4 regions of the Erwinia sp. HR93 genome follow, and region 1 is predicted to be linked to each of the others. Evidence: predicted binding sites of a transcription regulator. Region 1 holds the regulator's gene; each other region holds the start of a gene.
The links. The regulator Fur, encoded in region 1, represses iron uptake genes when iron is present. The targets are predictions, from matches to a motif close to ATAATAATGAGAACNACTATCAA.
Positions count from the first base shown of each region.

Region 2: a site for Fur is predicted at 6,539-6,561, ahead of SFA31_RS17795 (Nramp family divalent metal transporter). Genes of this name have one in related genera too.
Region 3: a site for Fur is predicted at 6,585-6,607, ahead of bfd (bacterioferritin-associated ferredoxin). Genes of this name have one in related genera too.
Region 4: a site for Fur is predicted at 1,619-1,641, ahead of exbB (tol-pal system-associated acyl-CoA thioesterase). Genes of this name have one in related genera too.

Region 1 covers NZ_JAXUDP010000001.1:2,485,559-2,494,317, reverse strand. The annotation lists gene pgm (phosphoglucomutase (alpha-D-glucose-1,6-bisphosphate-dependent)) at 212-1,855, opposite strand; gene seqA (replication initiation negative regulator SeqA) at 1,879-2,442, opposite strand; gene ybfF (esterase) at 2,628-3,395, shown strand; gene ybfE (LexA regulated protein) at 3,523-3,804, shown strand; gene fldA (flavodoxin FldA) at 3,952-4,482, shown strand; gene fur (ferric iron uptake transcriptional regulator) at 4,786-5,235, shown strand; gene glnS (glutamine--tRNA ligase) at 5,414-7,081, opposite strand; gene nagE (N-acetylglucosamine-specific PTS transporter subunit IIBC) at 7,587-8,759, opposite strand, start outside.
Region 2 covers NZ_JAXUDP010000001.1:3,822,675-3,831,433, forward strand. The annotation lists gene SFA31_RS17770 (LytTR family DNA-binding domain-containing protein) at 1-372, shown strand, start outside; gene glk (glucokinase) at 400-1,365, opposite strand; gene SFA31_RS17780 (alpha-keto acid decarboxylase family protein) at 1,809-3,446, opposite strand; gene SFA31_RS17785 (aldo/keto reductase) at 3,628-4,623, shown strand; gene SFA31_RS17790 (DUF2502 domain-containing protein) at 4,748-5,074, shown strand; gene SFA31_RS17795 (Nramp family divalent metal transporter) at 5,263-6,498, opposite strand; gene SFA31_RS17800 (NupC/NupG family nucleoside CNT transporter) at 6,856-8,058, shown strand; gene SFA31_RS17805 (EAL domain-containing protein) at 8,312-8,759, opposite strand, start outside.
Region 3 covers NZ_JAXUDP010000001.1:1,019,089-1,027,847, reverse strand. The annotation lists gene rplN (50S ribosomal protein L14) at 1-323, opposite strand, end outside; gene rpsQ (30S ribosomal protein S17) at 487-741, opposite strand; gene rpmC (50S ribosomal protein L29) at 741-932, opposite strand; gene rplP (50S ribosomal protein L16) at 932-1,342, opposite strand; gene rpsC (30S ribosomal protein S3) at 1,355-2,056, opposite strand; gene rplV (50S ribosomal protein L22) at 2,074-2,406, opposite strand; gene rpsS (30S ribosomal protein S19) at 2,421-2,699, opposite strand; gene rplB (50S ribosomal protein L2) at 2,716-3,537, opposite strand; gene rplW (50S ribosomal protein L23) at 3,555-3,857, opposite strand; gene rplD (50S ribosomal protein L4) at 3,854-4,459, opposite strand; gene rplC (50S ribosomal protein L3) at 4,470-5,099, opposite strand; gene rpsJ (30S ribosomal protein S10) at 5,132-5,443, opposite strand; gene bfr (bacterioferritin) at 5,763-6,242, opposite strand; gene bfd (bacterioferritin-associated ferredoxin) at 6,361-6,555, opposite strand; gene tuf (elongation factor Tu) at 7,520-8,704, opposite strand.
Region 4 covers NZ_JAXUDP010000001.1:108,182-111,939, forward strand. The annotation lists gene exbD (TonB system transport protein ExbD) at 384-812, opposite strand; gene exbB (tol-pal system-associated acyl-CoA thioesterase) at 819-1,556, opposite strand; gene metC (cystathionine beta-lyase) at 1,780-2,967, shown strand; gene SFA31_RS00565 (DedA family protein) at 3,104-3,758, shown strand, end outside.

The sequences.
Region 1 (8,759 bases):
CTGACATTTTCTTATGAATACTTAAGGCAGCCTGGAGCTGCTTAATAATGGCCTAAATTCCGCCTGAAAGCTCCTTTTATTAAAGTCACAGTATGGGAAGTAACGTGCAAAATGCACAGCATGACTATCTTATATAAAGATCTCTACTACTTATAAAAAAACCACCCTCAAATAATGAGGATGGTTTTCCTTGAAAGGGAATAATTATCAATTAGCCCGCATTTTTCAGAACTTCACTTACAATCTCGACGGCTTCTTTTTCAATCCGCAAACGATGCTCATCGCCAAGGAAACTTTCACAGTAGATTTTATAAGCGTCTTCGGTGCCAGATGGACGCGCAGCGAACCACCCATTTGCAGTCATTACCTTAAGCCCGCCAATCGCCGCATTATTCCCCGGCGCGGCCGTCAAACGCGCAGTAATTTCATCGCCAGCAAGAGTATTGGCGCTCACCATCTCCGGAGACAGTTTAGATAGCGCCGCTTTTTGCGCTGAGGTTGCAGATGCCTGCAGGCGGTTATAGCTTGGTGCACCAAAGCGCTGCGCCAGCTCATCATAAAGCTGTTGCGGATTTTTACCTGTCACAGCAGTAATTTCAGCCGCCAGTAAGCACATAATGATGCCATCTTTATCCGTCGACCAGGGCGTCCCATCAAAACGCAGGAATGAAGCCCCCGCGCTCTCTTCCCCGCCAAAGCCCAAACTGCCTTCATGCAAACCATCGACGAACCATTTAAAACCCACGGGTACTTCCACCAGCTTACGCCCTAACTCATTAACTACCCTATCAATCATGGCGGAAGATACCAGCGTCTTACCTACTGCAACATCACTTCTCCACTGAGGGCGATGCTGGAATAAATAATTAATGGCTACCGCCAAATAGTGGTTTGGATTCATCAATCCGGCTGGTGTGACAATACCGTGCCTGTCGTAATCAGGGTCATTGGCAAAAGCCAAATCAAAACGATCGCGCAGCGCAAGCAACCCCGCCATCGCGCATTCGGATGAGCAATCCATTCGGATAGCACCGTCTTTATCCAAATGCATAAAGCGGAAAGTTTGATCTATCTGATCGTTAACAATTGTGAGATTAAGCTGATAGTGCTCGGCAATACGCTGCCAGTATGCAATTCCTGAGCCACCGAGCGGGTCAACCCCCAGCTTAAGCCCGGCGTTTTGAATAGCTGGCATGTCGATTATCGTCGCTAACCCTTCTACAAATGGCTGAATCAGGTCGACTTCATGCACATTACCACTGTGCATCGCCTGCGCCAGTGAAATGCGTTTTACATCTTTTAGCTTCGATGCCAGCAGTGCATTTGCACGATCTTCAATGACTTTCGTGACATTAGTATCCGCAGGCCCGCCATTCGGCGGATTGTATTTAATGCCGCCGTCTTCAGGAGGATTGTGTGAAGGCGTAATTACGATGCCATCGGCCAGCTTCTGATGTTTACGATTGTATTCAAGGATAGCGTTGGATATTGCGGGCGTGGGCGTATAACCATTGTCCTGCTGCACAATAACCTCGACGCCGTTAGCACTTAATACTTCCAGCACGGAGATAAACGCAGGCTCTGATAACGCATGGGTGTCTTTCCCAACGTAGCACGGCCCATCGATACCATTCTTACTACGATATTCGGCGATAGCCTGCGCGATAGCCAAAATATGAGGCTCATTAAAGCTATGCCGTGCCGCACTGCCTCTGTGGCCAGATGTACCGAACTTGACCGCATGTTCAGCATTTTCAATTTCTGGTTTTAATACATAATACTGCGCCGTTAACTGCGCGACGTTGATCAAATCACTCTGTTGCGCAGGCTGCCCTGCACGATTGTGTTTCGCCATTGCCTTATCCTTCTGACGCAAAATTAGATAGTGCCGCAAACTTTCTCAGTTAATTCTGCAGGAAACTGCATCGACTGCATAATGTGTTCAATCATGCCACGTTTACGGTGCGTATTAGTGTTGGTGATTACCCAATAAGGGGTTCCCGGTACCTGCTTCGGCTTCGTGTGATGGCCGCTTTGCTGCAAAGTTTGTTCATCGCCCGCAAAATAAATGCGGGTTCGCCCATGCAGCGATTCCGCCGCCTCAGCGAACATTGACGCATTAAGTGTATAGAGTGTGGAAAGCACCAACATGAAGCGATTAACGGCTCTCTTCTGTTCCGCGTACTCATCAGAAAGCAAAAGTTCGCGCACTGCGCGCACACGTTCACGCCCATTTTTCACAGCGCTACTACGCTTTTCATGCTCAGGCTCACAGGCGCCTTCAGGCGTCTCTGTTGGCAAAGGGGAAGTCATCGCGGGAGCCTGGACGGTGACGGAAAGTTTAAGCATACGCCGTAAAATATCAGACGCGCTCTCGCCAATATGCAACGTATGGCTGGCAATATAGCGATACAATTCGTCATCTACTTCAATCGTTTTCATCTTAATCCAGTGCAATATCATCTTTCTGAAGACAAGTCGTTGGGATTATAAAGTTAAATCGCAACGTCGAATAGCGCTCCACCAGGGAAGCGGCAAAAGTCAGAATTAACTGTCCTCTTGCCGCCGCGCAGCAGAATAGAGAACATAATACCCTAACCCGAGGCACTCAAAAAAAGAACTTTGCCATGAAACTTAATGCTCGCCTGCAAACTGCGCAATCCCCCTATTCATTAACGCCGCTGGTTCTTATCCATGGGCTTTTCGGCAGTTTGGATAACCTCGGCATGCTTGCCAGAGATTTAAGTCACACCCGGACAGTGCTGCAAATCGACTTACGCAACCACGGCGAGTCTCTACACAGTGATGAGATGAACTACGCGCTAATGGCAAAAGATGTGCTGGAAACGCTGGATGCGTATCATCTGCAATCAGTCATACCCATCGGCCATTCGATGGGGGGAAAAGTAGCAATGAAGCTTAGTAGCCTGGCCCCTCAGCGTGTCCCTCGCATGGGTATCATTGATATCGCACCAGTCGTTTATTCAACCCGACATCACGATACTATTTTCAAGTCAATTCAGTCCGTTAATGATGCCAGAGTAACGACACGTCAGGCCGCAGCGGAAATCATGCGCCATGACATTAAAGAAGAAGGCGTCATTCAATTTTTACTCAAATCATTTATCGATGGGCGCTGGCGTTTTAATGTCCCGGCGTTATGGCATCATTACAATGAGATAATTGGCTGGGAAACGCTCACACCTCAGCGGATTCCTACACTTTTTATACGCGGCGCCAATTCGCCGTATATACAAGAAAGCTACCGCGAGGCTATTTTGTCCCAATTCCCGGTGGCTCAGGCGCACGTTATCGCAGGCGCAGGCCATTGGGTTCACGCAGAAAAGCCCGAGGCAGTTTTACGGGTGCTGCATCGCTTTCTCGATTCTGATTAAAAACACATCGACTAAGCCTGCGAGTGCCCGAACGCATTGGCGCGCCAGAAGCCACTGATGTATGATGGCGCGCTGTAATACACCCAAGCACACGCTCTCGTAGCCTGTTCCCCTGTTACAACAAATCATGGCCAAAGAACAAACGGACCGCACCACGCTCGATCTGTTCTCGGACGAACGCCGTCCGGGTCGACCGAAAACAAACCCGCTATCACGCGATGAGCAATTGCGTATCAACAAACGCAACCAGCTTAAACGCGATAAAGTGCGTGGGTTAAAACGCGTTGAGCTTAAACTCAACGCCGAGGCTGTGGATGCGCTTAATGATTTAGCGCAGGCCCGAAACATCAGCCGTAGCGAGCTTATTGAAGAAATGCTGTTAGCCCAGCTACAGCACCTTCCGCAATAGCCTCCGCCGCTCATTGCGAATGTTGCATACTGTGCACCCAGTCAGCGTTAGCTGTTTTCGCCCCACGGCAGCTTCTGCTATGATTGCCTCATCTGTGGGCTTTTAACAGCCACCATACCTTATCCGTATCAAGAGGTTATTTTATCCATGGCAACCGTAGGCATTTTTTTTGGCAGCGACACCGGTAACACTGAAAATATCGCAAAGATTATCCAAAAGCAGCTCGGTAAAGATATCGCCGAAGTACACGACATTGCGAAAAGCAGCAAAGAGGATCTGGAGGCGTTTGATATATTGCTTCTTGGCATCCCTACCTGGTACTACGGTGAAGCTCAATGTGATTGGGATGACTTCTTCCCAAGTCTTGAAGAAATAGACTTCAACGGTAAGCTTGTTGCGCTATTTGGCTGCGGCGATCAGGAAGACTATGCGGAGTATTTCTGCGACGCGCTGGGAACTATCCGGGATATCATTGAACCCAATGGCGCGACTATCGTCGGCCACTGGCCAACCGAAGGTTATCACTTCGAGGCTTCAAAAGGGTTATTCGATGACTCTCATTTTCTGGGCCTGGCAATTGATGAAGACCGCCAACCCGAACTTACCGGCGAGCGCGTTGATAAGTGGGTAAAACAAATCGTCAGTGAGCTTAACCTTACGGATATCGCCGGCGCATAACAACCCGTCTGTCGGTGCGCCCTGCGCGCCGACTTTGAGCGATTGATAGATATCATCAATACAAATAATCGCTACATTTTTTTAACTTTATCCCACGAAGCTGTACAATGGCCCCTGCTTATTCGGGCTGTGTCGTTCATCCAATGCTATCACCGCTGTTTCCTGGTGTGTTTTTACCGGATGGCCGCAGTTTCCATTTAGTAACGTCGGCTCTATAATGAGACGCATTCATTATTGGGTAAATGCTATGCAAAGCTTCCTCACCTGAGGAAGTAAGTCATTAAGTAACAGGACATATTCCGCATGACTGACAATAATACCGCATTAAAAAAAGCAGGGCTGAAGGTCACGCTTCCCCGATTAAAAATTCTGGAAGTGCTACAGGGACCTGAAAACCATCATGTCAGCGCGGAAGACTTATATAAACGCCTGATCGATATGGGCGAAGAAATTGGGCTAGCCACCGTCTACCGCGTACTTAATCAATTCGATGACGCAGGTATTGTCACCCGCCACAATTTTGAAGGCGGCAAATCAGTCTTTGAACTCACCCAACAGCAGCATCACGATCATTTGATCTGTCTGGACTGCGGCAAAGTCATTGAATTCAGCGATGACTCAATTGAAGCCCGTCAGCGGGAAATTGCTCAACGTCATAATATTCGGCTGACTAACCACAGCCTTTATCTATACGGCCACTGTGCCGAAGGCGATTGCCGGGAAGATGACAGTGCTCACGATAACAACGCGTGACATGGATTATGCCGGGGTCTTCCCCCGGTACGTTTGTTTCTAACTCACCGCACGATAAGCAATCCCGCCGTCACATTTACTATTCCCCTCCAGCATATCCAGTCTGCCCAATAAAATTCCTGGCCCAAAAAAAAGCGCCGCAATCGCGACGCCTCTATCAATTGCCAGGAAATAGGCATTAAGCACCTATTTTGGCCCAAGTATCACGCAGCCCAACTGTGCGGTTAAATACCAGCTTATCGGCACTGGCGTAACGGCTGTCGAGACAAAAATATCCCTCTCGCTCAAACTGTAGCGCTCTTCCGGCTTCCGCTGTTTTCAAACTCGGCTCGGCATATCCCTGGCGAATAACCAATGATTCAGGATTAATCGTTGCCAGAAAATCGTCCGCAGCAGCAGGGTTAGGCACGCTGAATAGACGATCGTATAGACGAAATTCAACGGGTAAAGCATGCCCGGCACTCACCCAATGAATAACGCCCTTCACTTTGCGCCCGTCGGCAGGATCTTTGCTCAGTGTCTGCGGATCGTAAGTACAGCGAATCAGCGTGATATTTCCCTCTGCGTCTTTTTCTATGCTCTCCGCTTTAATCACATACGCATTACGTAACCGCACCTCTTTACCCATGACCAGGCGTTTGTATTGCTTATTCGCTTCTTCACGAAAATCAGCGCGATCGATCCAGATTTCGCCGCTAAAAGGAACCTCGCGGGCGCCCATTTCAGGATTATTAGGATGATTGGGCATAGATAGCATTTCAGCGCTGCCCTGCGGGTAATTTTCTATGACCAATTTTACCGGATCGATAACGGCCATAGCGCGCGGCGCATGTTCATTAAGATCGTCTCGAATACAGGATTCCAGCGCGGCCATTTCCACGTTGTTATCCTGCTTCGTCACACCGATACGCTTACAAAACTCACGAATCGCTGCAGCGGTATAGCCACGGCGGCGCAGCCCGGAGATAGTTGGCATGCGAGGATCATCCCAGCCTTCAACGACGCCGTCGGTAACCAATAAATTCAGCTTACGCTTCGACATCACGGTGTATTCAAGATTCAGACGCGAAAATTCATACTGGCGCGGATGAAGCGGAATAGAAATATTGTCCAACACCCAGTCATAAAGCCGACGGTTGTCCTGAAACTCCAGCGTACAAAGCGAGTGTGTAATCCCTTCGATAGCATCGGAAATACAGTGAGTGAAATCGTACATGGGATAAATGCACCATTTTTTACCCGTTTGATGGTGCTCTGCAAATTTCACGCGGTACAAGACCGGATCGCGCATGATAATAAACGGTGAAGCCATATCGATTTTCGCACGCAGACACGCTGCGCCTTCAGCAAATTCACCGCTGCGCATTTTTTCAAACAGGACGAGGTTCTCTTCAACGCCACGCTCGCGATAAGGGCTATTCTTACCCGGCTCAGTCAGCGTACCGCGATATTCACGGATCTGTTCAGGCGACAATTCATCAACGTAGGCCAGCCCTTTATTAATCAACTCCAGCGCATACTGATACAGTTGATCAAAATAATCAGATGAATAGTGAATATCACCGGCCCAGTGGAACCCCAGCCATTCAACGTCATACTTAATAGAATCGACGAATTCAATATCTTCTTTCGCCGGGTTAGTATCGTCAAAACGCAGATTACACTGCCCCTGATAATCCTGAGCAATACCAAAATTCAGGCAAATAGATTTCGCGTGCCCAATATGTAAATAGCCATTTGGCTCAGGAGGAAAGCGCGTATGCACCGCGCTATGTTTGCCACTTTTCAGATCTTCATCGATAATCTGACGAATAAAGTTTGTTGGGCGGGCTTCTGCCTCACTCATCTTTCATACCTCAAAGCATTTAATCTGGTTATCCCCGCATGTTCTTACAACCCGCGTCCAGAAACAACCTTTAGTTATTCAAAAGCCGGCGATTAACGATAAGTTATCTGATTCCTGCTTAATAAACCAAATAACCTGTGGTTTCTGTACCGAATATACTTATATCTGGATAGTGGGCTTCTCGTTCGCATTACCAAACCGGCATCTAACCTGACAAGACGACTAACCGATTTTGTGCTTCTAATAAGACTCATTCATTTTTTACCACCCTGTTTTAGCAGTGAAAATCCGCCTTCATAGAAGGCGGCATTGCTTTGATACCCCAGTGGGGCATACCAAATTCCTTAAAAAAGTCTCTGCCAGTCTTGTGAGATTTAAATCCCAAAACAACAAGGCAGAGCCGAAACCTGTTGATGACCGCGTTCACAGGACGTGGCTTTCAGTTGGCAATAAAAAACGGCGGAGATTATCTCCGCCGCTGGCTATCGCTTTTAACAAAAAACGTTTATTTACTTTTTATTTCATATAGCGCCGTCGTACCCGCGGTTACCGGCCCGCTGGCGACTATCGATATTCCACCAAAATCATCAACATTACTGCACACTACCGGGCTTATCATAGAGCGGGCGTGGGCATTGAGAAAATCGAGGTCCATTTCCAGTACCGGCTGACCCGCACTGACCTGCGCACCTTCTTCAACTAACCGCGTAAAGCCTTTCCCGTCGAGGGCGACAGTATCAATTCCCATGTGCACCACGATTTCAGCGCCTTCATTGGTTTCGAGGCAAAATGCATGGTTGGTATTGAATATCTTAACAATCGTTCCTGCCGCCGGGGAAACCACCCTTTTCTCAATCGGCTTGATGGCAACGCCATCACCAACCGCTTTACTGGCGAACGCCTCATCGGGCACATCTTCCAGCGCAATAATATCGCCAGTAACGGGAGAAACTAAGGTGACAACGACGCTACCGGAAGTATCAGGCGCGACCTGAGTTTGTGAAGGCGTACTTACCGGTGCCGTAGGCGCACTACCGGACGGCGCGGCGTCAACATGGCCGGTCGTCTTCATCGCATTTGCTATCTTCTCAGCAACAAAACCCACGATAATTTGTACGCTGGTTTTGTTCAAACGAATCACGCCGCTTGCGCCAAGCCGTTTCGCCAGCGCATCGTTCACCAGCGCCGAATCCTTAACATTCAGGCGCAGTCGGGTAATGCAGGCGTCGATCCCGGTTAAGTTATCAGAGCCCCCAATCGCAGCAATATATTGGCGCGCCAGCGTACTGGCATCCTGCTCGCCGCCGGAACTCACATTTTTATCCTCTCCGTCTGCTTCACTGCCCGCAACTGCCAGCTCGCGCCCCGGCGTCATCATATTGAATTTGATAATTGCGAAACGGAACACCACATAATAGATGACAAAGAACACCAGTCCTTGCGGAATGAGCATATACCAGTGCGTCGCAAGCGGGTTACGCGTTGACAGAAAGAGGTCAACTAAACCAGCGCTAAAGCCAAAACCGGCAATCCAGTGCATGCTTGCCGCAATAAATACGGAGATCCCGGTTAAAAACGCGTGAATCACATAGAGCGCAGGCGCCACGAACATAAAGGAGAATTCCAGCGGTTCGGTAATGCCGGTAAAGAAGGCGGCAAAAGCCCCCGCCATCATAAT
Region 2 (8,759 bases), 1.3 Mb from region 1:
CGCTGTATGCCGCAAAGCGCTGGCACCAGCGAACCCCGGGAAAGCAATACCATCAACCTCATTAAAGATGAGCGTATTATCGTTACCGACGTCGATGATATTTATTACGCCGAGGCGCATGAGAAAATGACGTTTGTCTATACGCGACGCGAAACGTACATCATGCCAATGAACATTACCGAATTTTGTAGCCGGCTACCGGAATCGCGTTTTTTCCGCTGCCATCGCTCGTTTTGCGTCAATATCAGCAAAATTCGCGAAATAGAGCCATGGTTTAACAATACATATATTTTGCGTTTGCGCGATCTGGATTTTCAGGTGCCGGTCAGCCGCAGCAAAGTGAAAGCTTTTCGTCAGTTAATGCGCCTGTAGAATGCCCCGCAGGGCATTCCCGAGAGCTTACAGCGTCTGCCCCATAATTTGACGCAAATACGCACCGGCACCAAGCAGGCCTGGCTGCTCATGCGTAATCAAATACACCGGAATATTTTCAACGTAGGCTTTAAAGCGCCCTTTATCTTCAAAGCCGCCGCGAAAACCAGAGGATTTAAAAAAGTCCAGGAAGCGCGGCACAATGCCACCGGCGATATAAACACCGCCGAATGTTCCCAGCGTTAACGCTAAATCACCGCCGAAACGCCCCATAATCACACAAAACAGCGACAGCGCCCGACGGCAATCGATACAACTGTCGGCCAGTGCCCGCTCCGTCACCTCTTTAGGCTGTAAATTTTCCGGCAGACGACCGTCGGATTTTACAATCGCCCGATAAAGATTGACTAATCCCGGCCCCGAAAGCACGCGCTCAGCGGAAACGTGCCCTAATTCATCGCGCAACTGGGTCAGAATTAAATCTTCTTCTTCGCTGTTAGGAGCAAAATCCACGTGCCCGCCTTCTCCCGGCAAACTGACCCAGCGCCTGTCAACGTGCACCAAATGCGCGACCCCAAGCCCGGTGCCTGCGCCATACACCGCAATCGGCTTTTCCGGTACGGGCTTATCGCCACCAAACTGGATTAAATCCCCGGCCTTTAGCATCGGAATGGCCATTGATACGGCGGTAAAATCATTAATAATTTCCAGATGCTCAAAACCCAGATTTTTTTTCATTTCGGCGATAGAAAAAGCCCAGGTGTGATTGGTCATCGCAACCCAATCCCCGGTTATCGGGCAGGCAATGGCGATACAGCCGCCCACAACGCTTTGCTGATGTTCTGCCAGATACGCATGGACCACGGCTTCAAGGCTTGGGAAATCCAGCCCGGAGTAAGTTTTGGCGCGGGAGATGTCGCCGTTTTTCAAATCGCACAACGCAAGACGGGTATTGGTACCGCCAACGTCGCCGACCAGCGCATAGTGGGTCATTCGTCTGATGCTCCGCTAAAAAAACAGGATTTGTGCATTTCACACTTTATCGTAACTGCAGGACCATAGCACAGGCGGCCTGATAATATCGAACTCGGTAATATAATTATCCCTAATTATGTTACCGCCGGTTAACCTGGTTACAAACCGCTCCAGAGTACTTCCTGCCTCTGGTTATAGATAGCCATTTAAACGCCGCGACTACGAGCGACATTGCTATTGCGGCTTAGCCGCCCATGCCGCAATAGCAAAGTCCGCCGGGATAGCCGGATAAATCAACGTCGGTGTTTTTTAGCGGGTGGAGATAAAAATCCGCGGCGCGCCGTCTTCTAAATTCCCCCCAGAGCGTCTGGTTATGCGGGATGTGAAATGGCAGATAGCCCTGCCTGTTCATGGTTTGGCTATCTGCGCTACGTTTTAGGCAGCAAACACAAATAAGTCTACTAGCCCAGCGTTTTTGACACCGCCTGCAGCAGGTCCGGGACATCGTTTTGCGGCAACATCACTTCAATTAACGATAAGCGCTGTGCATCTGCGGCGTCTCGAAGCGCAGAAGCCAGCCCGGCGGAGTCGCGCACGCAAACCGTATAAGCCTCAGCATCGGCACACAGGGCTTCAGGCAGGCGCGTCCAGCGCCAGCGGCTGATGTCGTTATAGCGCTGGTCAGCGCCGTGAATTGCGCGCTCTACCGTATATCCGTCGTTATTGAGTAATAAAATAATCGGGCGCTGCCCATCGCGCAGCATCGACCCCATTTCCTGAGCGCTAAGCTGCGCCGCGCCGTCGCCGACGATAAGGATAACTCTGCGCTCAGGCGCGGCCGTTTGCGCGCCAAACGCCGCTGGCAGGGTGAAGCCTATCGATGCCCACAGCGACTGAACGATAAACGTCGTGTGCGCGGGTAGCCGTAACCCGGCGGCGCCAAAACAGGCGGTGCCCTGATCGGCAATCACAATATCGCCGGGGCGCAAAAAGGCCTGCAGCGCAAGCCAAAAAGCGCGCTGATCCAATGTATTCCCTTCACTGGCTGACAGCGGGGGCGGCGCTGGGATCTGACCTGCATCCGGCATCTGCCGACACAGTTCCCGTAGTATGGCCACGCTTTGCGCCATCGGCAAGCCGCTAAACCAGCGTTCACCCACCCGTGCGGCGTGCGGCTGGATATCAATGCTTCGCGCGGCGGGCACATTCTGTGTAAATCCGGAAGTAATGGTATCCGTAAAACAAACGCCAACGCAGAGAATCATGTCAGCCTCCTCAACGGCGCGTCGCACGCTATCTTCACTGGCCGCTCCGCTGTAGGTACCCACAAAGCCAGGCTGGGTTTCATCAAAAAGCCCCTTCCCCATTAGCAGCGTAGCATGCGGTAAAGGCGCCTCCTGCATCCACTGGTGCAGCACCTGGCTTACGCCGAAACGGTCGGCAAGGAAATCTGCCAATAGTGAAATACGCCGACACGCCTTCAATGCCTGTTGCGCACACTGACGAAACGCCTCGGCACGGGCCGGGCAGGCTTCTTCATCCGAATGCAAAAGCGCCGGTTCCGGCGCTATCACGGCGGTGCGGGCAACGTCGGAAGGCAATAGCAGGTATCCCGGCCGCCGCTGCGCCAGCGCGGTTTTCAGTACTCTGTCGATTTCTATACAGGCGTTTTGCGGGGTGAGCGCGGCCTGTGCGGCGGAGACTTCGGCGCTCATGCGGTAAAAATGGCGAAAATCACCGTCGCCTAGCGAATGATGAAGTAATGCGCCCTGCTGCTGCGCGCTCTGCTCCGGTGCGCCCACGATATGTATCACTGGTACACGTTCTGCATAACTCCCCGCAATGCCGTTTAACGCGCTTAACTCACCTACGCCAAAAGTGGTTAATAATGCTCCGGCGCCAAGACAGCGCGCATAACCGTCTGCGGCATAGGCGGCATTGAGCTCATTTGCGCAGCCCACCCACGAAACTTGACGATGGGCGAGTACATTATCCAGAAAGCGTAAATTATAATCGCCCGGCACTCCGAATAAATGCGTAATGCCGCATTCTGCAAGCCGATCCAATAAATAGTCAGCAACGCTATAAGATGTATTCATCTGTATTCTCCATGCCCATATCCTTATTGAGTATTAAAGAGTCGCCCCCGATGTCCAGCGGCTATCTATACCGCGCATGGAAATAAAACTTTACAACCGAGAGAGGTATACGCGACGCATTTGTGACTAAAATGTAAACGCATACACCCATTTAACCTATGTCCGCCTAAAGGAAATTAACATGCCTTATCAGCCTGATGCGCAGCGTTATCACACCATGACCTATCATCGCTGTGGGAATAGTGGTCTCAAACTACCCGCTATTTCCCTGGGGCTTTGGCATAATTTCGGTCAAAACACGCCCTATGCTCAGAGCCAAAAACTTATTCATCGCGCCTTCGATTTAGGCATCACGCATTTTGATTTAGGCAATAATTATGGCCCGCCTCCCGGCGCAGCAGAGCAACGCTTGGGAGAAATCCTGAAACAGGATTTTTTGGGGCTGCGCGATGAACTGCTGATCGCAACCAAGGCCGGCTATACCATGTGGGATGGCCCGTACGGTGATTGGGGTTCACGCAAATATTTGATTTCCAGCCTGGATCAAAGCCTGCGACGGCTGGGGCTGGATTACGTTGATATTTTTTATCATCATCGCCCGGATCCTGAAACGCCGCTGGAAGAAACTATGCAGGCGCTGGATAGTACCGTCCGGCAGGGTAAGGCGCTATATGTGGGATTATCCAATTATCCGGCCGAGCTGGCAGAGCGCGCATTTTGCCTGCTGCGCGAATTGGGAACGCCCTGCATTATTCATCAAACAAAGTACTCTATGTTTGTTCGCCAGCCTGAGCAGGCTCTACTGCCTATGCTCACACAGCGCCGCGTCGGCTGCATAGCTTTCTCTCCACTTGCCGGCGGCCTGCTGACCGACCGTTACCTGAACGGTATTCCTGAAGATTCGCGTATCGCCAGCGGCAGCCGTTTTTTAACCGCCGATCGCCTGACCCCGCAGGTAGTGGCCCAAATCCGCAGGCTTAATGAACTGGCGCTTCAGCGCGGGCAAAAGCTTTCGCAAATGGCGCTATCATGGCTATTTCGTAACGGCGATATCACCTCCGCGCTGATTGGCGCAAGCCATATTGAGCAACTGGATGATGCCGTTGCCGCGCTGGCACATAATGCCTTTAGCCCAAAAGAGCGCGAGGAAATAGACCACATCCTGCAAACGGCCTGAGGAAATTTTTGACAAATAGTGCGCCGTGGATTGGTTTCAGACTTTAGGCGATGAAACACGCTGTTACTTCTCGTTAAACTTACATTAACAGACCTTAACTGGTTAGATTGTAAGGGGAAGTTTTATGGTAATTAGATCTGTCTTGCTAGCCGCGATCATTGTGATGGCGGCACCGCTTACGGCATTCGCCAGTCATGATATTTCGCTACTACCGGGCGTAAAGCTAAAATTAGGCGATCGCGACGACTACGGAAACTTTTGGGACGGCGGGCGCTGGCGCGATAATAACGACTGGCACCGCCACTGGAGATGGCACGGTGGTCACTGGCAGCGTCATAACGGCTATGAGCGTGGATGGGGGCGCGATTATCGGGACGATCGCCATCGGGACCACCATCATCGTCACCACAATCATCACCACGATAGGCACCAACGGCACCATCATCATTAATCCTGGCCCCGATGTTGATATCGGGGCGGCCGTAGCCATCATCTGCACGCCATTAACAATCGACGCTCAACGACCTCTTATCTGTGCTCATTTCTTCTCAGAAAAGAACGGCTGCCAGGTCAGGTGGCAGAACGTATATCCTCGCCATCGGGCATAAAACCATCACGGTACCGCATCACCCGCTGTTTTTATCCCTGAACCATGCCTATTAACAGCCAAAGATTCAACGTGATGACTATCGCGACGATCAACCAGCCGAGATATTTAACTGACCGACGGTTGACTAGCTCGCCCATCAGCCGGGCATCGCTGGTAAAACACAGCAATGGTACCAACGCAAGCGCAATGCCGAAACTCAATAGCACCTGACTCATGATAAGAATTCGCGTAGGGTCCCACCCCATAAGAATAACGATAAATGAGGGTGCCATGGTAATCGCGCGGCGTAGCCAAAGAGGGATATAAAAGTGCACAAACCCCTGCATTACCACCTGCCCGGCCAGGGTGCCAACCACGGTAGAGGACAGCCCGGCGGCTACCAGGCTAAGCCCAAAGATAGTGGCCGCAGCGTGGCTAAGTAGCGGCTCCAGAGTCAGGTAAGCCTCATCCAAATCTGTAACACCGGTATGCCCACTAAAATGAAACGCCGCGGCCGCCGTCGCCATCATCGCCAGATTAACAAACCCGGCGATAGTCATGGCAATCGCCACATCCCAGCGCGTCGCGCTGTAGCGTTCTTTAGCATTTCCGTCATGGAGGTTTTGCGTAAGTGAAGAATGCAGGTAAATGACGTGCGGCATGATGGTCGCCCCTAACACACCGGCCGCGAGAAAAATCGCCTCAGAATTAGGAAGCGTCGGAAGTAGCATGCCTTTTCCTAACGCGGAGAGCTGAGGCTGAGAAAAAATGAGTTCAATAATATAGGCAGCGGCGACAAATAGCAGCAAACCGCCGATAACTTTCTCCAGCGGTTTTTGCCCGCGCCGCTGAAGCATCAATATCAGGTAAGTCGCTACGCCGGTTAATACAGCGCCTTGCAGTAAAGAAACACCGAGCAGAAGCTTAAAACCGATGGCAGCGCCGATGAATTCCGCAAGATCGGTCGCCATAGCAATGACTTCCGCCTGAATCCACCAGAACCAGACCAGCGGCCGGGGATATCTGTCGCGAATATGCTCAGCAAGGTTTTTACCGGTAGCTATCCCCAGTTTGGCAGACAATACCTGGATAACCATCGCCATTAAATTAGCCCATACCACAACCCATAAAAGCTGATAGCCAAAGCTCGCGCCGGCCTGGATATTAGTTGCAAAATTCCCCGGGTCAATATAGCCAATAGCGGCAATAAAAGCGGGCCCCATTAGTGCCAGCCTCATCTTGCGCGCAGAGCGCCCGCTTCTTTTTTCAACGCGACTCATTGTCATTAGTGCCTCAACAAACATAGCCTTTGCTATGTTTTATGCTACCAAAATGAGAATTATTATCAATAAAACTTATTGAGTCATATTCTGATGATTTCAATAGAAATAAACGATAGTTGCGGCTGGCGCTTAACTCATTTGATGTGATGTAAAAGCTAAAACAATTTAAAAACTGTTACGATTTTAGCAAAAGCCGGAGCGTTGTCATCGCAAAATTAACATTACAGAAATAAATAACGGAATGTGCTTTTCGCCTGAGTTCACATAACATTCTTAATGAGTGACATTTCTCTCGTTTTATTATTCCTTGTTACATAGAATGTGCAACGAAATGAAATTCGCCTCATATTTGGAGCCAACATGTTCCGCGTTCTTCACTTTGCCTTAGCGCTTATCGTGGTTGCGCTGCTCGCGTTGCTGGTTAGCCATAATCGCAAAAATATTCGTATTCGTTTTGTTATTCAGCTTTTAGTGATTGAGATTTTACTGGCCTGGTTTTTCCTGCATTCAGAAATTGGTCTTGGCTTCGTGAAAGGCTTTTCTGAGATGTTTGAGAAACTACTTGGATTCGCGGGTGAAGGGACGAACTTTGTCTTTGGGAAAATGAGCGACGAAGGGCTGGCTTTCTTCTTCCTGAAAGTGCTGTGTCCTATTGTTTTCGTCTCAGCGCTGATTGGTATTTTACAGCATATCCGCGTGCTACCCGTAGTCATCCGCTTTATCGGTACGCTGCTTTCTAAAATTAACGGTATGGGTAAACTGGAATCATTTAACGCCGTCAGTTCGCTGATTCTTGGCCAATCGGAGAATTTTATCGCCTATAAAGATATTCTCGGGAAAATGTCGCGCAATCGTATGTACACCATGGCGGCAACGGCAATGTCTACAGTCTCGATGTCCATCGTGGGCGCCTATATGACCATGTTACAGCCACAGTATGTTGTCGCAGCGCTGGTACTTAATATGTTCAGTACCTTTATTGTACTATCACTAATCAATCCCTACCGGGTTGAGGGAGAAGAAGCCAATTTGCAGATGAGCAATTTGCATGCAGGGCAAAGTTTCTTCGAAATGCTGGGGGAGTATATTCTGGCTGGCTTTAAAGTGGCTATCATCGTTGCAGCCATGCTGATTGGTTTTATCGCGCTGATTTCCGCGCTCAATGCGTTATTTGCTACGGTCACTGGCTGGTTTGGACATAGCATCTCCTTCCAGGGTATTTTAGGCTATATTTTCTGGCCGGTTGCGTGGGTAATGGGAATTCCCGCCGGCGAAGCGCTGCAGGCTGGCAGTATTATGGCCACGAAGCTGGTGTCTAATGAGTTTGTTGCCATGATGGAGCTTCAGAAAGTTTCCGGAACCTTTTCCCCGCGCGCAGAAGGAATTTTATCTATCTTCCTGGTCTCCTTCGCTAACTTCTCTTCTATCGGGATTATCGCCGGTGCAATAAAAGGCCTGAATGAAGAGCAGGGTAACGTGGTTTCTCGGTTTGGTCTTAAACTGGTTTATGGCTCTACGCTGGTAAGCGTGCTATCGGCAGCAATTGCCGCCCTGGTGATTTAACCGTTCCCAGTAACCAGTAAAAAAACCGGCAAGTGCCGGTTTTTTTACATCATGAAAGCGCAATCAGGCCACCGCAGACGGGTGGCTGCATCCTGCCAAAGCCTGTCTCGTCCTGTTTCTAAACATCCACTACCCGGCGCTGGCTTCTTTTTTATCCAGGGTCTATTAAACGCTTTGTGGACCTATATTTCTAAGCCCCTGCGAGAAGTACCAAAAATAAATCAGGTTTCCTCAGGTGCAAACACCCCTGGAATCAGGCGGGCAGTGGCTCAGGTTTTCCAATCAGCCAGCCCTGCAAATACTGCACGCCGAGGGACAGCAACATATCGCGCTGTTCCGCAGTTTCAACATACTCAGCTACCACGGTTAAATTCCGCGCCCGCGCAAGTTCACAGATAGATTTAACAATCAGGGCATCCATCGGGTTATGCAGAATATCGCGCACGAAATAGCCGTCTATCTTGATGATATCCGCCTGCAAATTTTTTAGTCGTTCATAATTAGCATACCCGGTGCCAAAATCATCAATGGCGATACGAAAGCCTTCATCGCGCAGCAGGGCAATATTACGCAGGCTAACACCGGAATCAGAAAATGCCTGCGCTTCTGTAATTTCAATCACTACACTGCAGGGAGAGACGGAATAGCGTTTAAATAAACTCACGATCTGCTGCGCAATATTATGCTGCATAAGCGTAAGA
Region 3 (8,759 bases), 1.5 Mb from region 1:
CGAAGTTCACGAGTAACCGGCCCAAAAATACGCGTACCGATGGGCTGCTCGCTGTTGTTGTTCAGAAGAACACAAGCATTGCCATCGAAGCGAACGACAGAACCGTCAGGGCGACGAACACCCTTCCTGGTGCGCACCACTACCGCCTTCAGCACATCACCTTTTTTGACCTTACCACGCGGAATTGCTTCTTTGATGGTGATCTTGATGATGTCGCCTACGCCTGCGTAGCGACGGTGCGAGCCACCCAGAACCTTGATACACATTACGCGACGCGCGCCGGAGTTGTCGGCGACGTTCAGCATAGTCTGTTCCTGGATCATTTAGTGCTCCGCTAATGTCAACTACTACTTCGGGACCCGATATACAGGTCGTTAGAAAACCCCATAAACGAGGGCGCGGCATTATAACACCGCTTACTGTTCATGGATAGAAAAATAAACGGCCCATCGCTGGGCCGTTTATTGGTCGAGAGGCAAGTCTGTATTACAGAACCGCTTTCTCTATAACGCGAACCAAAGCCCAAGACTTGGTCTTAGACAGCGGACGAGTTTCGCGGATTTCAACCACGTCACCGATGCCGCATTCATTGTTCTCGTCATGGATGTGCAGTTTCGTCGTACGTTTAATGAATTTACCGTAGATCGGGTGCTTCACGAAACGCTCGATAGCAACAACAGCAGATTTCTGCATTTTGTCACTAACAACACGACCCTGCAGAGTACGGATTTTATCGGTCATTACGCACCCGCCTTCTGAGTCAGTAAAGTCTTAACGCGTGCGACATCACGACGCACTTGCTTCAACAGGTGAGTCTGCTGTAGCTGACCACTTGCAGCCTGCATACGCAGGTTGAACTGCTCGCGCAGCAGATTAAGCAGCTCGGTGTTCAGCTCTTCAACACTCTTTTCACGCAGCTCTTTTGCTTTCATTACATCACCGTCTTAGTTACAAAGGTGGTTTTGATCGGCAGTTTCGCTGCTGCCAGCTTGAATGCTTCACGGGCCAGCTCTTCCGGTACACCGTCCATTTCATACAGGACTTTACCCGGCTGGATCAAGGCAACCCAATACTCCACGTTACCTTTACCTTTACCCATACGCACTTCAAGTGGCTTTTCGGTGATTGGTTTGTCCGGGAATACTCGGATCCAGATCTTACCCTGACGCTTAACTGCACGGGTCATTGCACGACGTGCTGCTTCGATCTGACGGGCAGTCAGACGACCACGACCAACAGCCTTCAGACCGAAGGTGCCGAAGCTGACATCCGTACCGGCAGCCAGACCACGGTTGCGGCCTTTGTGCATTTTACGGAATTTTGTACGCTTTGGTTGTAACATCAGCGACGCTCCTTATTTACGGCCTTTGCGCTGCTGCTTTTTAGGTTGCGCAGCCGGTTTTTCCGCCTGTTCAACAGCAGCCATACCACCCAGGATCTCACCTTTGAAGATCCACACTTTAACGCCGATTACACCATAAGTGGTGTGCGCTTCAGAGGTGTTATAATCGATGTCAGCACGCAGCGTATGCAGCGGTACACGGCCTTCACGGTACCATTCGGTACGTGCGATTTCCGCGCCGCCCAGACGGCCGCTAACTTCAACTTTAATACCTTTCGCGCCCAGACGCATTGCGTTCTGAACAGCACGCTTCATCGCACGACGGAACATCACACGACGCTCCAGCTGTGAAGTAATGCTGTCAGCTACCAATTTTGCGTCCAGTTCAGGCTTACGCACTTCGGCGATATTAATCTGTGCAGGTACGCCAGCGATATCCGCTACGACCTTACGCAGTTTTTCTACGTCTTCACCTTTTTTACCGATAACGATACCCGGGCGAGCGGTGTGAATAGTCACACGAATACTCTTGGCAGGACGCTCGATAACGATACGAGATACAGACGCTTTTGCCAGCTCTTTAGTCAAGAACTGACGCACTTTAAAATCGCTGTCCAGGTTGTCAGCGAATTCTTTGGTGTTCGCAAACCAGGTAGAGTTCCATGGTTTTACAATACCCAGGCGAATACCATTAGGATGTACTTTCTGACCCATTGCTAGTCTCCAGAGTCTCAGCGATCGGACACAACCACAGTAATGTGGCTGGTGCGCTTCAGGATGCGATCTGCACGACCTTTAGCACGCGGCATAATGCGCTTCATGCTAGGGCCTTCATCTACGAAAATTTTCGTAACTTTCAGATCGTCGATATCAGCGCCATCGTTGTGTTCAGCGTTAGCAATGGCAGATTCCAGAACCTTCTTGACCAGTACAGCCGCTTTCTTATTGGTGTAGGTCAGGATGTCCAGAGCCTGCGACACTTTCTTACCGCGAATCAGGTCAGCCACAAGGCGAACCTTCTGAGCAGAAGAACGAGCATGGCGATGTTTAGCGATAGTTTCCATCTCTTCCTCCTCTCTTAGCGTTTCTTGGCTTTTTTATCAGCCGCGTGGCCGCGGTAAGTACGGGTCGGCGCGAATTCACCTAATTTGTGACCGACCATTTCATCGGAAACAAAAACTGGAACGTGCTGACGACCATTATGGACAGCGATGGTCAAACCGATCATGTTAGGAAAGATCGTTGAACGACGGGACCAAGTGCGCAGGGGCTTCTTGTCTCCGCTTTCCACCGCTTTCTCTACCTTCTTCAGCAAGTGCAGGTCAATAAAAGGACCTTTCTTGAGAGAACGTGGCATGGCTTATCCTCTAAAATTATTTGCTACGGCGACGTACGATAAATTTATCAGTACGTTTGTTGCTGCGAGTCTTCTTACCTTTGGTCTGAACGCCCCATGGAGAAACCGGGTGCTTACCAAAGTTACGACCTTCACCACCACCATGTGGGTGGTCTACCGGGTTCATCGCAGTACCGCGAACGGTAGGGCGAACACCACGCCAGCGGCTGGCACCAGCTTTACCCAGAACGCGCAGCATATGCTCAGCATTGCCAACTTCGCCCAGAGTTGCACGGCATTCAGCCTCTATCTTACGCATCTCACCAGAGCGCAGGCGAAGGGTGACATAAGCACCATCACGCGCAACGATCTGTACATATGCGCCAGCAGAACGTGCAAGCTGACCGCCTTTACCCGGCTTCATTTCTACGTTATGCACAGTAGAACCTACCGGGATATTGCGCATCGGCAGGGTGTTACCCGCTTTGATTGCAGCATCAACGCCAGACTGAATCTGGTCGCCAGCTTTCAGGCCTTTCGGGGCTAGGATATAACGGCGCTCACCGTCTTTGTACAGAACCAGTGCGATATTCGCAGAACGGTTCGGATCGTACTCAAGACGCTCAACAACTGCCGGGATACCGTCTTTGTTGCGTTTAAAGTCAACAATACGATAAGCCTGCTTGTGGCCACCACCGATGTGACGCGTGGTGATACGGCCATTGTTGTTACGGCCACCGGATTTGCTGTTTTTTTCCAGCAACGGAGCAAAAGGTTTGCCCTTGTGCAGCTCAGGGTTAACCACTTTAACGACGTGGCGACGACCCGGAGATGTCGGTTTACACTTAACAACTGCCATTGTATTACTCCTCCGACTTACTCAGCGCCGCCAATGAAGTCCAGATTCTGGCCTTCCTTCAGGGTGACGTAAGCTTTTTTCCAGTCGCTACGACGACCGATACGCTGCCCATGACGCTTAACCTTACCCTTAACAATCAGAGTACGTACGTCATTGACTTCGACTTCAAACAGTTTCTGAACAGCAATTTTGATTTCTGCTTTAGTCGCGTCTTTAGCAACTTTGAGAACGATGGTGTTATTTTTTTCCATCGCAGTAGACGCTTTCTCAGAAACGTGTGGTGCATGCAGCACCTTCAGCAGACGTTCTTCACGAATCATGCCAGCATCTCCTCAACTTGCTTAACAGCGTCAGCCGTCATAACAACTTTATCGAAGGCGATCAGGCTTACCGGATCGATACCTGCTGCATCGCGAACATCAACCTTATGCAGGTTGCGTGCGGCCAGGAACAGATTTTCGTCCAACTCACCGGTAACGATCAGCACATCTTCCAACGCCATATCTTTCAGTTTCTGTGCCAGCATCTTAGTCTTCGGTGCTTCAACAGAGAACTTCTCAACGACAATCAGACGTTCCTGGCGAACCAGTTCGGACAGGATGCTTTTCAGCGCGCCGCGATACATCTTTTTGTTAACTTTCTGACTGTGGTCCTGCGGACGTGCAGCGAAGCTTACGCCACCTGAACGCCAGATCGGGCTCTTAATGGAGCCAGAACGTGCGCGACCGGTGCCTTTCTGGCGCCACGGTTTTTTACCGGAGCCAGTAACTTCAGCACGAGTCTTCTGAGCACGTGTACCCTGACGGGCACCTGCTGCATAAGCAACAACAACCTGGTGAACCAGCGCTTCGTTGAAATCACGACCGAAGGTAGTTTCGGAAACAGTCAGCGCGCTCTGCGCGTCTTTCAATACTAATTCCATTGCTATCTCCTCACGCCTTCACAGCCGGTTTAACGATCAGGTCGCTACCGGTTGCACCCGGAACCGCACCTTTAACCAGCAGCAGGTTACGCTCAGCGTCAACACGTACTACGTCCAGGCTCTGAACAGTAACGCGTTCGTTGCCTAGCTGGCCTGCCATTTTCTTGCCTTTAAATACCTTGCCCGGAGTCTGGTTCTGACCGATAGAACCCGGAACGCGGTGAGACAAGGAGTTACCGTGGGTAGCGTCTTGGGTACGGAAATTCCAGCGCTTAACGGTACCAGCGAAGCCTTTACCTTTTGAGGTGCCAGTTACGTCGACTTTCTTCACATCAGTGAAGAGTTCAACGTTAATGCTCTGACCTACGGTAAATTCTTCGCCTTCTGCCAGGCGGAATTCCCACAGACCGCGGCCTGCTTCAACACCAGCCTTAGCAAAATGACCCGCTTCAGGTTTCGTTACGCGGTTCGCTTTTTTCGCACCGGTAGTAACCTGGACTGCGCGATAGCCATCGTTCGCCAGGTCTTTAACCTGGGTAACGCGGTTTGCTTCAACTTCAATAACGGTTACAGGGATTGAAACGCCTTCTTCAGTGAAGATGCGAGTCATGCCCACTTTTTTACCGACTAAACCAATCATTGTTTCAACCTCTCAATCGTTCAATGACCTGATTAACCCAGGCTGATCTGCACGTCTACACCGGCAGCCAGATCCAGACGCATCAGAGCATCAACGGTTTTCTCGGTTGGCTCAACGATGTCAACCAGACGCTTATGAGTGCGGATTTCATACTGATCGCGCGCATCTTTATTGACGTGCGGAGAGATCAGAACGGTAAAGCGCTCTTTGCGGGTCGGCAGCGGGATTGGACCACGTACCTGCGCACCAGTGCGCTTAGCGGTCTCAACGATTTCCGCGGTTGATTGATCGATCAGGCGATGATCAAACGCTTTAAGACGGATACGGATTCTTTGGTTCTGCATGAGACCAGAGCTCCAAATTATTTATAGACAAAAAGAATTACTCCTCGAACCCATTACGATTGATGGGAGAGTGTAATCGTTTAGTTGCATAGCCCCGCAATTGGGGGCATTGTTCGGCGGCAAAATGCACCGCCCAGGATTCAGATGAACCCACCGTCAATACAGACAGCCCGCGCATTATACGGGAATCTCGCCACGAAGCAAGGGACGCCTATAATTTAATCAAAAGCGCAAGTTCTCAATATAAATCACCGCATGCAAGAAGGTATCGATAGCAGCCTAACTGCAACAACAATTTAGATAAGCTGCGCTCTGGCGTTTACTGTGCCGCTTCACGAAGCTGTGACTGGATATAGTTCTGTAGCCCTATTTTTGTTACAAGCTCCAGCTCTGTTTCCAGCCAGTCTATATGATGTTCTTCGTCGGCAAGGATAGTAATTAGCATATCGCGACTTACATAGTCATGTACGCTATCAGCATACGCAATAGCCTCACGGAGATCTTTGGCTCCGTCCAGTTCTAGCTGTAAATCAGATTGCAACATCTCTTCGACATCTTCACCAATACGCAACTTACCAAGATCCTGAAGGTTCGGAATTCCTTCAAGGAATAAAATACGTTCGATATATTTATCAGCGTGCTTCATTTCATCTATTGATTCATGATACTCAATATCATTCAATCGCATCAGCCCCCAGTTTTTAAACATGCGTGCATGTAAAAAGTACTGGTTAATCGCTACCAGCTCATTCCCCAATAATTTATTGAGGTAATTTATAATCTTCGGATCGCCCTTCATTATGTCTACCCTCCGCTTCATCTCATTAGAGAGTAGATGCGCTGGAGCGTAAGTCAAAAAAAGAGGCGCTTACTTGCCGGTTTATTATCTAAACCTCAATAGCCTCCCATCTGTGCATTCAGGCAATTTCTTTTAGCTCAGGGAGTTGAATCAACTCTTCCTGCATGATCTCACGCGCTGCGCGCACACATTTACCGCACTGGTTACCGATTAACACAAACTTGCGCAGTTGTTGAAAAGATTGTGGCTGAAACTGACGTACGGCCTGGCGCAGTTTTTTATCACTAATACCATTACACAGACAAACGTACATAATTTCTCCCGTTACTAAAAAGATGCTATTGAAGAATGATAACTATTATTATTACAATATAGTTTTACAGGAATTATCTCAACAATAGTAGAAAACATTAAATTGGCGGTTTTAACATTAAGAGTAACTAAATGATTAACTCTTTGAATTAGATAAATAATATCCTCTTCGTATGTGAATATATGCAGCTTTATTAATTAACCTGAATTCACACTCTTCTTTTTCTCTGATATGAAATAGTACTCCCTAAATAACTGCCGCAAATAATCTCCAGTTCATCGCTGTTTTCACACAATTATCTGTTTAAAAAGAATTTTCGAAGCGTCTTTTAAGTGCGTAACTTCCAGTATGACACTGACAATATGCCCTTTCCGAATATGCGGTTTTTCTGTGCCCTACACAGATGTATCTGACCAATCCATCGGCATCAAAAGATTCCTTTGAGATGGTAGTGTTTTGAGAAAAGCAATCGGTGTGGGCTTTCCAATATATCTTTAGATAAGTATTTAGGTTTTTATTACTGTGTGACACTCTGGCTGAGTACTTGAACCTAGCACTCAGCAATCTTTTATTGAGAGTAGAATTTGCACTACTCACCTAACCTTAAAGCTCTGTCTTAATTGTTTATAGGGGAATATTTACGGCACTGAGGCATAGGCCGAGGATGCCTTATTGCCCTAAGCATGTGTGCTTTTGAGGTGGGGTATACGCAGCATTTTTTCTGGCGGGCTCAATAAAGAGGGTAAAAATAAGGTCAAGAAAAGGAGTGGAAGTATGTTGAGAACTAAAATCTACCGCTTAATGAAGTTACCCTCCGAGGGATAAATAGCCTTCTCAATCAAGGTTGGAAATCATTAAAGTGAGTCACTGTTTGTAATGGTTACACCAACCAGATGAGAGCTTAAACCAGCAATAAGAAAGGGCGCCGCAGCGCCCTTTAAGATTACGAAAGTTTTAGCAATAATTAGCTAAGAACTTTAGCAACCACGCCCGCGCCAACGGTACGGCCGCCTTCGCGAATTGCGAAACGCAGACCGTCGTCCATCGCGATCGGGTGGATCAGGGTCACAACCATTTTGATGTTGTCGCCCGGCATTACCATCTCTACGCCTTCCGGCAGTTCGATGGTGCCCGTTACGTCCGTTGTACGGAAGTAGAACTGCGGACGGTACCCTTTGAAGAACGGAGTATGACGGCCGCCTTCGTCTTTAGACAGAATATACACTTCTGATTCGAATTTGGTGTGCGGCTTGATTGAACCCGGCTTCGCCAGTACCTGACCACGTTCGATTTCTTCACGTTTGATACCGCGCAGCAGTACGCCAACGTTCTCACCTGCCTGACCCTGGTCCAGCAGTTTGCGGAACATTTCAACGCCGGTACAGGTTGATTTCGCCGTATCTTTGATACCAACGATTTCTACTTCATCACCCACTTTGATGATCCCGCGCTCTACACGACCGGTAACAACGGTACCACGGCCTGAGATGGAGAATACGTCTTCGATTGGCAGCAGGAACGGCATGTCGATAGCACGCTCCGGCTCCGGGATATAGTTATCCAGGTGGCCTGCCAGCTCGATGATTTTCTCTTCCCACTGCGCGTCGCCTTCCAGCGCTTTCAGCGCAGAGCCGCGTACGATCGGCGTATCATCGCCCGGGAAATCATACTGAGTCAGCAGGTCGCGAACTTCCATCTCAACCAGTTCCAGCAGCTCTTCGTCATCAACCATGTCACATTTGTTCAGGAACACGATGATGTACGGAACGCCTACCTGACGACCCAGCAGGATGTGCTCACGCGTCTGAGGCATCGGGCCATCAGTCGCTGCAACAACCAGAATCGCGCCATCCATCTGAGCAGCACCGGTGATCATGTTTTTCACGTAGTCGGCGTGCCCTGGGCAGTCAACGTGCGCGTAGTGACGGGTCGGGGTTTCATACTCAACGTGTGACGTGTTGATGGTGATACCGCGCGCTTTTTCTTCCGGTGCGTTATCGATCTGATCGAATGCGCGAGCCGCGCCGCCGTAGGTTTTAGCCAGTACGGTGGTGATTGCTGCGGTCAGAGTGGTTTTACCGTGGTCAACGTGGCCGATAGTACCTACGTTTACGTGCGGTTTATTACGCTGAAATTGTTCTTTCGCCATGGCGATATTCCTTAACTGTAACTGTTATGCCCCCACTACACGCGGGGGCACTGAT
Region 4 (3,758 bases), 2.4 Mb from region 1:
ACCTATTGTTTATATTTATATTTTTTGGCATTATTATTTCCACCAAAAAAATGCTTATAAAACAAACAATATAAATTTTACTAACCCACTGATTTTAAAGAAATGACAAAAACAAAAAGCCATCGATATCACATTTCACCAACTCAACTTTATTAATTCAAAGAGTTATATACAGTCATATTTATATTCTTCGGCACATTCTCTCATTAACCCCAGGCAACCATAGATGGCTCACTTTTAAAAAACGGCCTGAGTTATCTAACATGGACACATCAAATAATTTCACAGAGCCTTGCGAATTCAACGCTAGCGTGCCGGCCATAAAAAAACGCGGCTCTAAATAGAACCGCGTTTTCACAGATATCGCTGTCGCTTATCCGATATTAATGCGACGTTTTACTAACTTCCTGACCAACAAGACCTATTTTCAGATACCCGGCCTGATGCAGTGCATCCATCACATCCATCATCGTTTCATAATCCACGGTTTTATCCGCCCGGAAAAAAATGGTCGTTTCTTTTTTTCCTTCCGTCACCCGCTCTATTGCATCTATCATATTTTCCCGCGTCACGGCTTCGTTCCCGAGAAACATGGTCTTATCGGCTTTTACAGAAAGATAAACCGGTTTTTCCGGGCGCGGCTGAGGCTGGCTGGAAGACGCGGGGAGATTAACTTTTACATCAACCGTTGCCAGCGGCGCTGCCACCATAAAAATAATCAGCAACACTAACATTACGTCGATAAACGGCGTGACGTTAATTTCATGCATCTCACCGTGGTCATCGAGATTTTCATTAAAACGCATTGCCATAGCGCATTATCCTACGCGCAGTTTATGCGCAGCCTGCGATACCGGACGCGCCTGCGCGCTGGCGGCCAGATCGAGATGCCGGCTCTGCAGCAGCAGTACCTGCGCTGCGCTGTCCCCAAGAGTAGCCTTATAACTACCAATGGCGCGCGCGAAAACATTATAAATTACTACGGCTGGAATCGCCGCGACCAAGCCAATAGCAGTCGCCAACAGCGCTTCAGCAATCCCCGGAGCTACCACGGCAAGGTTGGTAGTTTGCGTTTTCGCAATACCGATAAAGCTATTCATAATTCCCCATACCGTGCCAAAAAGTCCGATAAACGGAGAAATAGCGCCAATGGTTGCAAGGTAGCCGTTACCGCGCCCCATATAACGCCCAATCGCGGCCACGCGCCGCTCCAGCCGGAAACCAGTACGCTCTTTAATACCTTCGTTATCATCACTGCCTTCAGAGAGCGCCAGCTCGTCCTGCGCTTCTCGGATCAGCGCCGCCGTCACACTTTTATCACTAAATGTCGCCGCTTTTTCGCAGGCCTCATTAAGCGAACGCACATCGCTCAGCTGGCGTTGCTCCTGCTTCAGCCTGCGTCTACGGCCCAGCAGCTCGGCCCCTTTGCTGAAAAAGAGCGCCCAGGTAATAACGGAAGCCAGAATCAGGCCGATCATCACCGCTTTAACCACCATATCGGCATGATGATACATTCCCCAGACGGAAAGATCCGTCTGCATTAAGTTCTCTGTCACGTTTGTACTCCAGGACTGAATTTATGAAACACTGCGCGTAATAATAACAAAAAGCGCTCGAATTGATAGTAGTTCTCATTACTATTTAATCAGCCACATCCACTATTCATAATTTAAATGGCGTTAAAAATCGTAAAGCTAACCTTCCAGTTAATGCTTTTTTATTGCTAACCCGTCCGTCCTGGCCTACTTTGGACATCCAGACGTTCAAACGGGGAAAGCCATGAGCTCCAAAAAACTCGAAACAGCCCTTGTTCAGGCCGGGCGTAGCCGGCGCTACACTCAGGGATCGGTCAACAGCGTTATCCAGCGCGCATCATCGATTATTTTTGATACCGTCGCGGATAAACAGCGCGCGACGGCTAATCGCACCAGCGGCGCATTATTTTACGGCCGGCGCGGCACGCTAACCCATTTTGCGCTGCAGGAAGCCATGAGCGAGCTTGAAGGCGGCGCTGGCTGCGTGCTGTTCCCCTGCGGCGCCGCGGCGGTAGCGAATACTATCCTGGCGTTTGTCGAGCAGGGCGATCATATCCTGGTCACTAACACCGCCTATGAGCCCACGCAGGCGCTATGTACCAAAATATTGACGAAATTAGGCGTGACGACGGAATGGTTCGATCCGCTCATTGGTGCGGGCATCGCTGATAAAGTTCGCCCGGATACACGGCTGGTATTTCTGGAATCACCGGGGTCATTAACAATGGAAGTGCATGATGTTCCTGCCATTGTTAGCGCCGTGCGCGGTAAAGCGCCGAATGCCATCATTGCCATTGATAACACCTGGTCCGCAGGCGTGCTTTTTCGGGCGCTGGAACATGGCGTGGATATTTCTATTCAGGCGGGTACCAAATATTTGATTGGCCATTCCGACGCCCTTATTGGCACCGCCGTTGCCAACGCGCGCTGCCTGGAGCAGCTTCGTGAAAATGCCTACCTGATGGGGCAAATGGTAGATGCCGATACGGCATACCTTGCCAGCCGCGGGCTGCGCACCCTGGCCGTGCGCCTGCGCCAGCATGAAGAAAGCAGTATTACGCTGGCAAACTGGCTGGCTCAGCAACCGCAAATTGAGCATGTTTTTCACCCTGCGCTGGAACAATGCCCTGGTCATACTTTTTGGAAAAGGGATTTCCTCGGCAGCAGCGGTCTTTTTTCTTTTACACTGCGTAAGCGGCTGAATGACGCAGAGATGGCTCATTTTCTGGATAACTTTGCGTATTTTTCCATGGCGTGGTCATGGGGTGGTTTCGAATCACTGATCGTGGCGACTCAGCCAGAAGCGTTGGCGAACATGCGCCCGGAAGGCCACGTTAGCTTCAGCGGAACGCTTATACGAGTACATATTGGTTTAGAAAATGTTGAAGATCTCAGGGCAGATTTAGCAGCAGGATTGCAGCGTATCGCGTAAAGTTGACGGTCATGGAGCGTTAAATAGAGGCCTTATGCCGAAAACGCGCAATTTCTACGTTTCCGAACAAGGTTTCCCAATGTTTTCCGGGTACAATAGAGCGGCACACGCAGTCGTTTGTTCCATAGGGTAATCCATGGCCGTCATTCAACACATCATTGCTGCACTCTGGCAGCATGACTTTTCCGCGCTGGCGGACCCCCACGTCGTTGGGATCGTTTATGCCGTAATGTTTCTGACGCTGCTGTTGGAAAACGGCCTGCTACCCGCGTCTTTTCTGCCTGGTGACAGCCTGCTGGTGCTGGCCGGTGCGCTTATCGCTCGCGGCGTGATGGAATTTATCCCCACGATGCTCATACTGACCGTCGCCGCCAGCCTGGGCTGCTGGTTTAGTTATCTTCAGGGACGCTGGCTTGGCAATACGCAGACGGTTCGCGGCTGGCTGCAGCAGTTGCCCGAGCAATATCACCACCGGGCTTCCGGCATGTTCGATCGCCACGGTTTGCTGGCGCTGCTGGCCGGGCGTTTCCTGGCGTTTGTTCGTACGCTATTGCCAACTATCGCCGGCATTTCCGGGCTATCAAATCGTCGCTTTCAGTTTTTTAACTGGCTAAGCGCACTGGTATGGGTCGGCGTAGTGACCAGCTTTGGCTATGCGCTCAGCATGATTCCCTTCGTTAAGCGCCACGAAGATCTGGTGATGACGTTTTTAATGGTGCTGCCGATTGTGCTTCTGGCCGCAGGATTAGTTGGTGCACTGATTGTCGTGTTGCGCAGACGCCGCCCCGGCG